Constrictibacter sp. MBR-5: one gene and its partner. Each later gene encodes a partner of the first gene's protein in a complex. Links are inferred from orthologs where the notes say so. Each region holds a gene or a part of one and is shown on either strand. Other genes may lie near its edges.

Region 1 (4,990 bases):
CGGGAGCGGACCCGCAGAGTCAGGGCCGCGTCGACGCGAGGGTGTCAATGGATCAGGGCCATCGCCGGAATCGCCTCGGAGGCTCGCCAGAATCGGCTGATCGCATCGGTATGGGCGGCGATGGCGGCGGGATCGGCATCGGCGGCGGGGGCAGGCTCCGGTTCGAAGTGCCCGAAGCGGTCGGTGCCGCGCACCAGCGTCGCCGACAGCCGCGTTTCGCCGACATGGCGGACGTGCGCCGGGATGTAGCTGATGCCGACGCCGATGCGGCGGCCGTCGCTGCCGTTCGGGCCGGAGCGATGCAGCAGCATCGTGTGGTGCAGCGAGACGTCGCCCGGCTGGAGCACGAGGTCGACCGCGGCGCTCTCATCGACCGGTTCCGCGAAGGTCTGGCCGCGCGACAGCATCGCCCGCGGGTCCGCCTGGTCGTAATGCGGGCGCTGGCCCATCGTGTGCGTACCGGGAACCACCTGCACACAGCCGCGCTCCGGCGTCGACGGCGTCAGCGCGACCCAGGCGGTGACGTGTTCGTAGGGCTCCAGCCCGAAATAGGTGCCGTCCTGGTGCCAGGGCACGAAGTTCGGCGTGTGCGGCTCCTTCCACCAGATCGTCGTGTGGAAGGTCAGGATGTCGGGCCCGATCACCGCCTCGACCGCGTCGAGGATGCGCGGGTGCCGAATGAGATCGGCGGCCCAGCGATAGAGCAGGTACGGCTTCACGCGGTTCGACGCCTGCCGCCGGCCTGTCGCCTTCCACTCGTCGGCGCAGGTGCGTTCGCACTCGGACCGGTAGTATTCCGCCTCGTCCGGCGTCAGGAGCGGCCGGCCGGGGAGGAAGCCCTTGTTCGCATAGTGCTGGCGTTCTGCGGCGGAAGTCTCCATGGCGCGCTCCATCGTCTGTCCTCGGCGGATGCTTCAAGCAACATTCGCGCCGCCCAGCGCCCGGCTCAAGGAAGGTTCCACGATTCCCGTATCGAGGCGCGTAGCGCCTGGGCCAGCCGGTAGGCGGGCTGCTGCAGCCGTGCCTGCGCGGCGGCCTTTTCGGCCGGCTCGGCGCTCTCGACGGCGCGCAGCGGCGGCCCGAAATCCTGCATCGCGGCCTTCACGGCGCCGTCCTCGACGACCGACAGTTCGCTCCAGAAAAGCTGCCAGAAGCGTTGCGCCGCGGCACGCCATTCGGCGGCCGCGGGATCGACGGTGACCAGCAGGCCCGCCACGGCAGCCGTCTCCATGTACAAATCGAACTGCTTGTCGCGGAAGCGTCCCCCTGCTTCGAAGCTGCGGATGCGGTTCTGCTGTTCCAGTTCGGTTTGCTGTCGTACCAGCAGCGCCTCTCGCCCGGCCGCCTGCTGCCGCTGGTCGTGGAGGTAGGTCGCCGCGACCCAGAGGCCGGCGGCGACGGCGCTGACGACCGGAATGACTCCCTGCAGGAACGCGAGCCATGTGCCGGTCCGGGGACCGGGGCCGGGCTGCTTCTCCATTCCGCCCGTCACCATCGGACCCGCATGCCGTTCGAACGTCGCGGATATGGTGAGCGTCTCGCTCGTCGGCGGCAAGAGCGACCCGAGAGGACCGCGAGGACCGGGTCAGCGCGGGCGTCGGCCCTTGCTCTTGCTCGCGCCGCCGCGGCGGCCGCCGCCCTTGTAGCCCTGGCTGATCTGCTGGATCGCCGTCTTGGCGCGGCCCTTCGGGGCGCCGTCGGCCGAGGGGGCCATGTCGAGTTCGATCGCCTGCAGGCGCTTCAGTTCGTCCCGCAGCCGTGCCGCCTCCTCGAACTCCAGGTCGGCGGCGGCGGCGCGCATCCTCTTCTCGACCTCGGCAATCGTCGCCTGCAGGTTGTGGCCGATCATCGCCTGGTCCTCGCCGAGACCGGTCGCGACCGTGACGTGGTCGCCGCGCTCGTACACGCTCGACAGGATGTCGGAGATGTTCTTCTTGATGGATTGCGGCGTGATGCCGTTCGCCAGGTTCCACGCCTGCTGCTTCTCGCGGCGCCGCTCCGTTTCCGCGAGCGCGCGCGTCAGGCTGTCGGTCATGCGGTCGGCGTAGAGGATGACGCGCCCGTCGACGTTGCGCGCGGCGCGGCCGATCGTCTGGATCAGCGAGGTGAAGGAACGAAGATAGCCTTCCTTGTCCGCATCCAGGATGCAGACGAGCGCGCACTCCGGGATGTCCAGGCCTTCGCGCAGCAGGTTGATGCCGATGAGGACGTCGAAGGCGCCGAGGCGCAGGTCACGGATGATCTCGATCCGTTCGAGCGTATCGACGTCCGAGTGCATGTAGCGGACGCGGATCCCCGCCTCGTGCATGTATTCGGTCAGGTCCTCCGCCATCCGCTTGGTGAGGGTGGTGACCAGCACCCGCTCGCCCTTGGCGGCGGCTTCGCGGCATTCGGCCAGCAGGTCGTCGACCTGACCTTCGACGGGGCGCACGATCGTCACGGGATCGATCAGACCGGTGGGGCGCACCACCTGCTCCGAGACCACGCCGCCGGTCCGTTCCAGTTCCCACGGGCCCGGCGTCGCGGAGACGAAAATCGTCTGCGGCCGCATCGCCTCCCATTCGTCGAACTTGAGGGGGCGGTTGTCGATACAGGACGGCAGGCGGAACCCGTACTCGGCGAGCGTCGACTTGCGCGCATAGTCGCCCTTGTACATGCCGCCGATCTGCGGAACGGTAACGTGGCTCTCGTCGATGACGAGGATGGCGTCCTCGGGCAGGTATTCGAACAGCGTCGGCGGCGGCTCGCCCGGCTTGCGGCCTGTCAGGTGGCGGGAGTAGTTCTCGATGCCGGCGCAGGAACCGGTCGTCTCCATCATCTCCAGGTCGAACGTCGTCCGCTGCTCGAGACGCTGCGCCTCGAGCAGCTTGCCCTGGGCGGTCAGTTCGGCGAGGCGGGGGCCGAGTTCCGCCTTGATCGTCTTCATCGCCTGGATGAGCGTCGGCTTCGGCGTCACATAGTGCGAGTTCGGATAGATGCGGATCGACTTCAGCTCGCCGGTGCGCTCGCCGGTCAGCGGGTCGAACTCGTGGATCGCCTCGACCTCGTCGCCGAAGAGGGATATCCGCCAGGCCTGATCGTCGAGATGGGCGGGATAGAGGTCGACCGTGTCGCCGCGCACGCGGAAGGTGCCGCGCTGGAAGCTCGCTTCGTTGCGCCTGTACTGCAACTCGACGAGGCGGCGGAGGAAGGACTGCACCTCCATCCTCTGGCCGGCCTTCACGTTGACCGTCATCTCCGAGTAGGTCTCGACCGCGCCGATACCGTAGATGCACGAAACCGACGCGACGATCACGACGTCGCGACGCTCCAGCAGGGCGCGCGTCGCCGAGTGACGCATCCGGTCGATCTCCTCGTTGATCGAGGATTCCTTCTCGACATAAGTGTCGGTGCGCGGGACGTAGGCCTCGGGCTGGTAGTAGTCGTAGTAGGAGACGAAATACTCGACCGCATTTTCAGGAAAGAAGCTCTTCATCTCCGCGTAGAGCTGCGCCGCGAGCGTCTTGTTCGGCGCCAGGACCAGCGTCGGGCGGCCGAGCGCCTGTATCGCGTGCGCGACCGTGAAGGTCTTGCCGGAGCCGGTGACGCCGAGCAGGACCTGATCCCGCTCGCCCGCCTTCAGCCCGGCCACGAGTTCCGTGATCGCCTTCGGCTGGTCGCCGGCGGGCTCGTACTCGGAGACGAGCTTGAGGGGCGTGCCGAAGTCCTCGTCCGGCGCCAGGGGCGGCCGCCGTGTCGGGAGGGCATCCATCATCGTCAGGACGGGCTGGGACATGGCGTCAATATCGGTCGTGCCGCTCCGCCGTTAAAGGGGCCGGAAGACGGCGCCGGAGCGGCACGGGAACCGGCGTTGTGGCGGCGGGTTATGTCGTCGCCTCGACGCCCTGACCTTTTTCCAACTCGGCGCCGGCGCGCAGCACTCCAAGCGCAGCGCCGTTCGCGACGCCGTCGGCAAGCACTGAGACGCGGCCGGCGGGACGATCGCGACGCCCCGCCGGCAGTCTGCTGCGATTGCTTACACCTTGAGTGCGTCGTGGCCGAGCAGCGCCTCCCGGAAGCGGCGGGCGACGGTCAGGCCGTCGCGGATCGGCATGACCACGGGCGGCATGTGCGCGTCGACCGTTATGACGGCGAAGATCGGTCCCTCACCGCCGTGCAGGGCTTGGCGCAACCCCTCGATCCCCTGCATGTCCGTGACACGGTGCACGTGGCGGATGCCGCAGCTCTCTGCGATCCCGGCGAGGTCAGTGCCTTCGGCGGTGTGCGATACCTGACCGCCCGTCTCGCCGAACCGGCCGTTGTCCAGCACGACGATGGCGAGGTTCGAGGGCCGCCGTACGCCGATGGTCGCAAGCGAGCCGATGCCCATCAGCAGCTCCGCGTCGCCGGTGAGGGCAAGGACGCGCCGTTCCGGCTGTGCCACCGCCAGGCCGAGGGCGGTCGAGGCGACGCTGCCCATTGCACCCAGCATGTAGAAGTTGAGCGGCGTCTCGCCGGCCGCCTCGGCGTCCCAGATGGCAGAGCCGAGGCCGGCGACCACCAGCATGTCCTCGCGGTCGGCGAGCAGGCGGGCGACCGCGGCGCGGCGCTCCAGTCGATTGTCCTTCATGTCCATTCCCGCCTCCTACTTGAAGACCTTGGCGCCGATGACGCGCTGGGAGATCAGCGCGGCCACCGGAGCGTAGGAGCTGAACGCCAGCCGGGCGGAGGCGCGCACGACCTCGACGACCTCCTCCGCCACCGCGGCGCGGTTGACGATGACGCCCGCCGCCTCCAGGACGGCCGGCGTGGCCTGTCCCATCGGCAGCTGCCACGGATTGAACTCGCCCCACTCGCCGCGCATCGTCACGATCGTGAAGAAGGGGATGCCGCAGGAGCGCACGAGACCCAAGGCGTTGATGATGTTTCCGACGCCGCTCGACTGCATCAGCATCGCGGCCCGCTCGCCGCCGAGCCAGGCCCCGGCGCAGACGCCGACCCCCTCGAACTC
Region 2 (4,018 bases), on another replicon or contig:
GCAATCTGCGGCACGCCGCCACGCGGGCCGGAGCTCTTCGTGCTCGATACGCCGCTCGCCCTGGAGGAGGAGGTCCGGGCCCATCTCGCCGAAGTCGCCGATGCCGACCTCGCCGCATGGCGCGAGCACAGCGAGGAGGCGAGGCTGCTGCCCCGCGGGACCGGCTCGCCGGTCGACACGCCGCCCAACACGCCGCACGAGGAACCGCACGCCGCCCCCCGCGCAACGTTTCCCGAAAACCGTTCCACATTGTTGCACGGGATGCCCAACGCGGATCAGCCGGGGCTTCCGCCTCCCGACCTCGCGGACCTGCTGAAGGCGCTTCCCGCCACCGACGCGGCATGGCCGGACATCCGCCGCGGCATCCGCCTCGCGCACGCCGCCTGCGACGCGCCCCCGCGGCAGCCGCTGCGACAGCCGCCGAACCCGCGGTCCGGCTCCCGGAGCGGCAAGCGGCGGCGCTGAGGCGACGAGCGAGCCGCGGCCGCGCGTCAGCGGCTGACGACGAGGGTGCTCCAGTCGCCGAAGCGGAAGCGCTCGACGAGGCGCAGGCCCTGGGTCCGGTGGGCGGAGAGCACGCGGGCCTCCTGCCAGGTCAGCAGGCCGGAGAGCACCGCCACGCCGCCCGGTGCGAGGCCGTGGGCGAGGTCGGGCGCCATACGGACCAGCGGCCGGGCCAGGATGTTGGCGAAGACCAGGTCGTAGGGTCCGCCGCTCCGCACGGCGGGGGCGCGCCAGCCGGGACTGCGGATCGCCTCGACCAGCGGCAGCAGGCCGTTGACGCGGGCATTGCGCCGCGTCTCGCGCACCGACACGGGGTCGATGTCGCTCGCGACGACCGGCACGTGCCAGGTCCGCGCGGCGGCCAGCGCGAGGATCCCGCTGCCGCAGCCGAGGTCGAGGACGCGGTGCGGCCGGATCCGCCGGGCGAGCCGGTCGAGCGCCGTCAGGCAGCCGCGCGTGGTCTCGTGCTCGCCGGTGCCGAAGGCGACGGCGGCGTCGATGGTGAGCGTGATCGCGTTCGGCGGGACCGGCGTGTCGATGTGCGAGCCGCGGATGCGATAGCGCCCGATCGTCAGCTCGGGGAAGCCGCGATAGGTCTCCGCGACCCAGTCGCGGTCGGCCAGTTCCTCGAAGGTGATCTCCGGGCGTGGGATGCCGCGCTCGGCGGCGCTGACCGCGATGGCGGCGACGATGCCCGGCCGGTCGGGTTCGTCCTCGCTGACGATCTCGACGACGCAGCGGTCGGCGAGCCAGAGGTCCGTCTCCCAGGTCGGCGGGTCGGGGCTGCGGCGGTCGTCCTCGATGCCGAAGATGCCGACCGTGTCGGCGAACGGCTCCAGCGCCCAGGCGAAGGTCTCGGCGGCCCCGGCCGGCACGGTGACGGCGACGCGCCACATCAGACGGCCTCCGCCGGCTGGACGAAGCTGGCGATGACGGTCTTCCGGCCGGAGGTCTCGAAGGCGATGCCCAGCTTGTCGGCATCGACGTCCTCGACGACGCCGTAGCCGAACTTCTGGTGGAAGACCCGGGCGCCGACCGCATAGGCGGCCTTCGCCTCGCGCGGCTTGATCTCCCAGGCCGTGCCGTCGATGGTGGCGCCGCGGCCGCTGCCGCGGCTGGCCTTCCAGCGCTGGAAGCCGGGACCGCCGCCGGCCCAGCTCGCCTCGGTCTCCACCGCCTGGGTGGCCTGACCGGCGAACAGGCCGGCGTCGGCGGCGCGTTCCACATGCGCCTCCGGCAGTTCGGAGATGAAGCGCGACGGCAGGCCGCTCTGCCACATGTTGTGGACGCGGCGGTTGGCGGCGCAGCTGATCGTCACGCGCTTGCGGGCGCGGGTGATGCCGACATAGGCGAGGCGGCGCTCCTCCTCCAGCCCGGCCATGCCGCTCTCGTCCATGGCGCGCTGGTGCGGGAACAGGCCCTCCTCCCAGCCGGGCAGGAAGACCGTGTCGAACTCCAGGCCCTTCGCCGCATGCAGGGTCATCAGGCTGATCTGCTCCACCGTGTTGTCGCCCTCCAGTTCGGTGACCAGGGCGACGTGTTCGAGGAAGCCCTGGAGCGTGTCGAACTCGCCGATGGCGCGCACGAACTCCTTCAGGTTCTCCAGCCGTCCCGGCGCCTCGGCCGAGCGGTCCTGCTTCCACATCAGCGTATAGCCGGACTCGTCCAGCACCGTCTCGGCCAGTTCGACCGGCGGCAGCCCCTGCGCCACGGCGCGCCAGCGGTCGAGATCGACCAGGAAGCCCGACAGCGCCTTGCGCGCCTGGGGGCGCAGCTCGTCCGTCTCCACGACGCGCCGGGCGGCCTCGCAGAACGAGATCCGCTGGGCGCGGGCCAGCATGTGCACCGACTGCAGCGTGGCGTTGCCGATGCCGCGGCGCGGCAGGTTGATGATGCGCTCGATCGCCAGGTCGTCGTCGGGCTGCTGGATGGCGCGCAGATAGGCCAGCGCGTCGCGCACCTCCTGCCGCTCGTAGAAGCGCAGGCCGCCGACGACGCGATAGGGGACGCCGAGGGTGACGAAGCGCTCCTCGAAGGCGCGGGTCTGGAAGCCGGCGCGCACCAGGATGGCCATGCTGCCCAGGCTGTCGCCCTGGCGCTGCCGGGCTTCCACCTCGTCGCCGACGAAGCGGGCCTCCTCGTCGCCGTCCCACAGGCTGCGCACGCTGACGGGGGCACCGCCCTCGGCCGACGTCCACAGCGTCTTGCCGAGCCGGCCCTTGTTGTTGGCGATCAGGCCGGAGGCGGCGGCCAGGATCGGCGCGGTCGAGCGGTAGTTCTGCTCCAGGCGGATGACCTTCGCGCCCGGGAAGTCCTGCTCGAAGCGCAGGATGTTGCCCACCTCGGCGCCGCGCCAGCCGTAGATCGACTGGTCGTCGTCGCCGACGCAGCAGATGTTGCGGTGCCCCTGCGCCAGCAGGCGCAGCCAGAGATACTGCGCGACGTTGGTGTCCTGGTACTCGTCGACGAGGATGTATTTGAAGCGCCGCTGCCAGTCGGCCAGCACCTCGGGCTTCTCGCGGAAGACGGTCAGGTTGTGCAGCAGCAGGTCGCCGAAGTCGGTGGCGTTGAGCGTCGCCAGCCGCTCCTGGTAGACGGCGTAGAGCTTTTTCGCGCGGCCGTCGGCGAAGTCGGTGTCCTCGGCGGCCGTAACCTTGTCCGGCGTGATGCCGCGGTCCTTCCAGCGCTGGATGACGCCCAGCAATGCGCGCGCCGGCCAGCGGCCGGAGTCCACACCCTCGGCCTGCATGACCTGCTTGAGCAGGCGCAGCTGGTCGTCGGTATCGAGGATGGTGAAGTTCGACTGCAGCCCGACCACCTCGGCGTGGCGCCGCAGGATGCGCACGCCGAGGGCATGGAAGGTGCCGAGCCACATGCCTTCGGTCAGGCCGCCGATCATCGCCGCGACCCGCTCGCGCATCTCGCGCGCGGCCTTGTTGGTGAAGGTCACGGCCAGGATCTGACGCGGCCAGCAGCGGTTGGTCGCCAGCAGGTGGACGAGCCGCGTGGTCAGCACCCGGGTCTTGCCGGTGCCGGCGCCCGACAGGACCAGAACGGGTCCGTCGGCCGCCTCGACCGCTTCGCGCTGCGCCGGGTTCAGGCCAGCCAGATAGGGCGGCTCCGCGGCGGGAAGATGCACCGGTCCGGCGGGTGGATCGTCTGTCAGGTCGAAAGGATCGTTCATGCCGCTTGGATATATAGCATCCGAAGCGCCGCCATCAGCCCCGCGATCCGACATCGTCGGCCGGCATTAACGGCATATTCAATGCAATCCCGCATACCCCGGTGCTCGTTTCTGAACGTCGGACGGTGGAATGGCCGGCAGTTGGTTTCTCGCACCGGGTATGGATCTGAGCCTGTGCATAGCGCACGCGCACAGCATGCCCCTCGTTCTGCTCTCCTACCTGGTCGCCGTCTTCGCCTCCTACACAGCGTTTCACGTGATGGAGCGCGTGGGATCGGTTGCGGCGGGCGCGGGGCGTGCCATCTGGCTCGCGACCGCAGGCGTCTCGAT

Evidence for each region. The genes of interacting proteins can lie anywhere in the genome.
Region 2: the proteins of uvrB (region 1) and ABIE65_RS11440 are in contact, whole or in part, in a crystal structure (PDB 7EGT), measured with the Thermus thermophilus proteins. The link is inferred for Constrictibacter sp. MBR-5 from one-to-one orthologs. Residues at the interface, in WP_096411307.1 of Thermus thermophilus: Glu23, Leu25, Arg26, Asp27, Gly28, Glu29, Arg30, Phe31, Arg55, Glu326, Asp327, Phe328, Glu379, Ser382, Gln383, His398, Gly400, Arg401; in WP_096412145.1 of Thermus thermophilus: His654, Arg656, Phe657, Gln666, Asp668, Glu669, Lys680, Arg681, Leu682, Ser683, Lys685, Tyr686, Ala687.

Annotation. Positions count from the first base shown.
Region 1 is NZ_JBEPTK010000033.1:6,483-11,472, reverse strand. Bases 1,181-4,082 are described here. They hold uvrB (excinuclease ABC subunit UvrB), read right to left. Parts: upstream 3,776-4,082; coding sequence 1,586-3,775; downstream 1,181-1,585. Other genes in these bases: ABIE65_RS27415 (thiamine pyrophosphate-dependent enzyme), read right to left, coding at 4,016-4,082; ABIE65_RS27425 (hypothetical protein), read right to left, coding at 1,181-1,480. Also shown: ABIE65_RS27430 (phytanoyl-CoA dioxygenase family protein), read right to left, coding at 45-881; more of ABIE65_RS27425, read right to left, coding at 947-1,180; more of ABIE65_RS27415, read right to left, coding at 4,083-4,609; ABIE65_RS27410 (phosphonopyruvate decarboxylase), read right to left, coding at 4,625-4,990. UniProt on the Escherichia coli protein: The UvrABC repair system catalyzes the recognition and processing of DNA lesions. A damage recognition complex composed of 2 UvrA and 2 UvrB subunits scans DNA for abnormalities.
Region 2 is NZ_JBEPTK010000004.1:288,993-293,010, reverse strand. The notes cover bases 1,045-4,018. They hold ABIE65_RS11440 (ATP-dependent helicase), read right to left. Parts: upstream 3,689-4,018; coding sequence 1,400-3,688; downstream 1,045-1,399. Other genes in these bases: ABIE65_RS11435 (response regulator), read left to right, coding at 3,819-4,018; ABIE65_RS11445 (50S ribosomal protein L11 methyltransferase), read right to left, coding at 1,045-1,400. Outside these bases: ABIE65_RS11450 (helix-turn-helix domain-containing protein), read left to right, coding at 1-465; more of ABIE65_RS11445, read right to left, coding at 492-1,044. UniProt on the Escherichia coli protein: A helicase with DNA-dependent ATPase activity. Unwinds DNA duplexes with 3'-5' polarity. Translocates on single-stranded DNA with 3'-5' polarity. Initiates unwinding more efficiently from a nicked substrate than double-stranded DNA.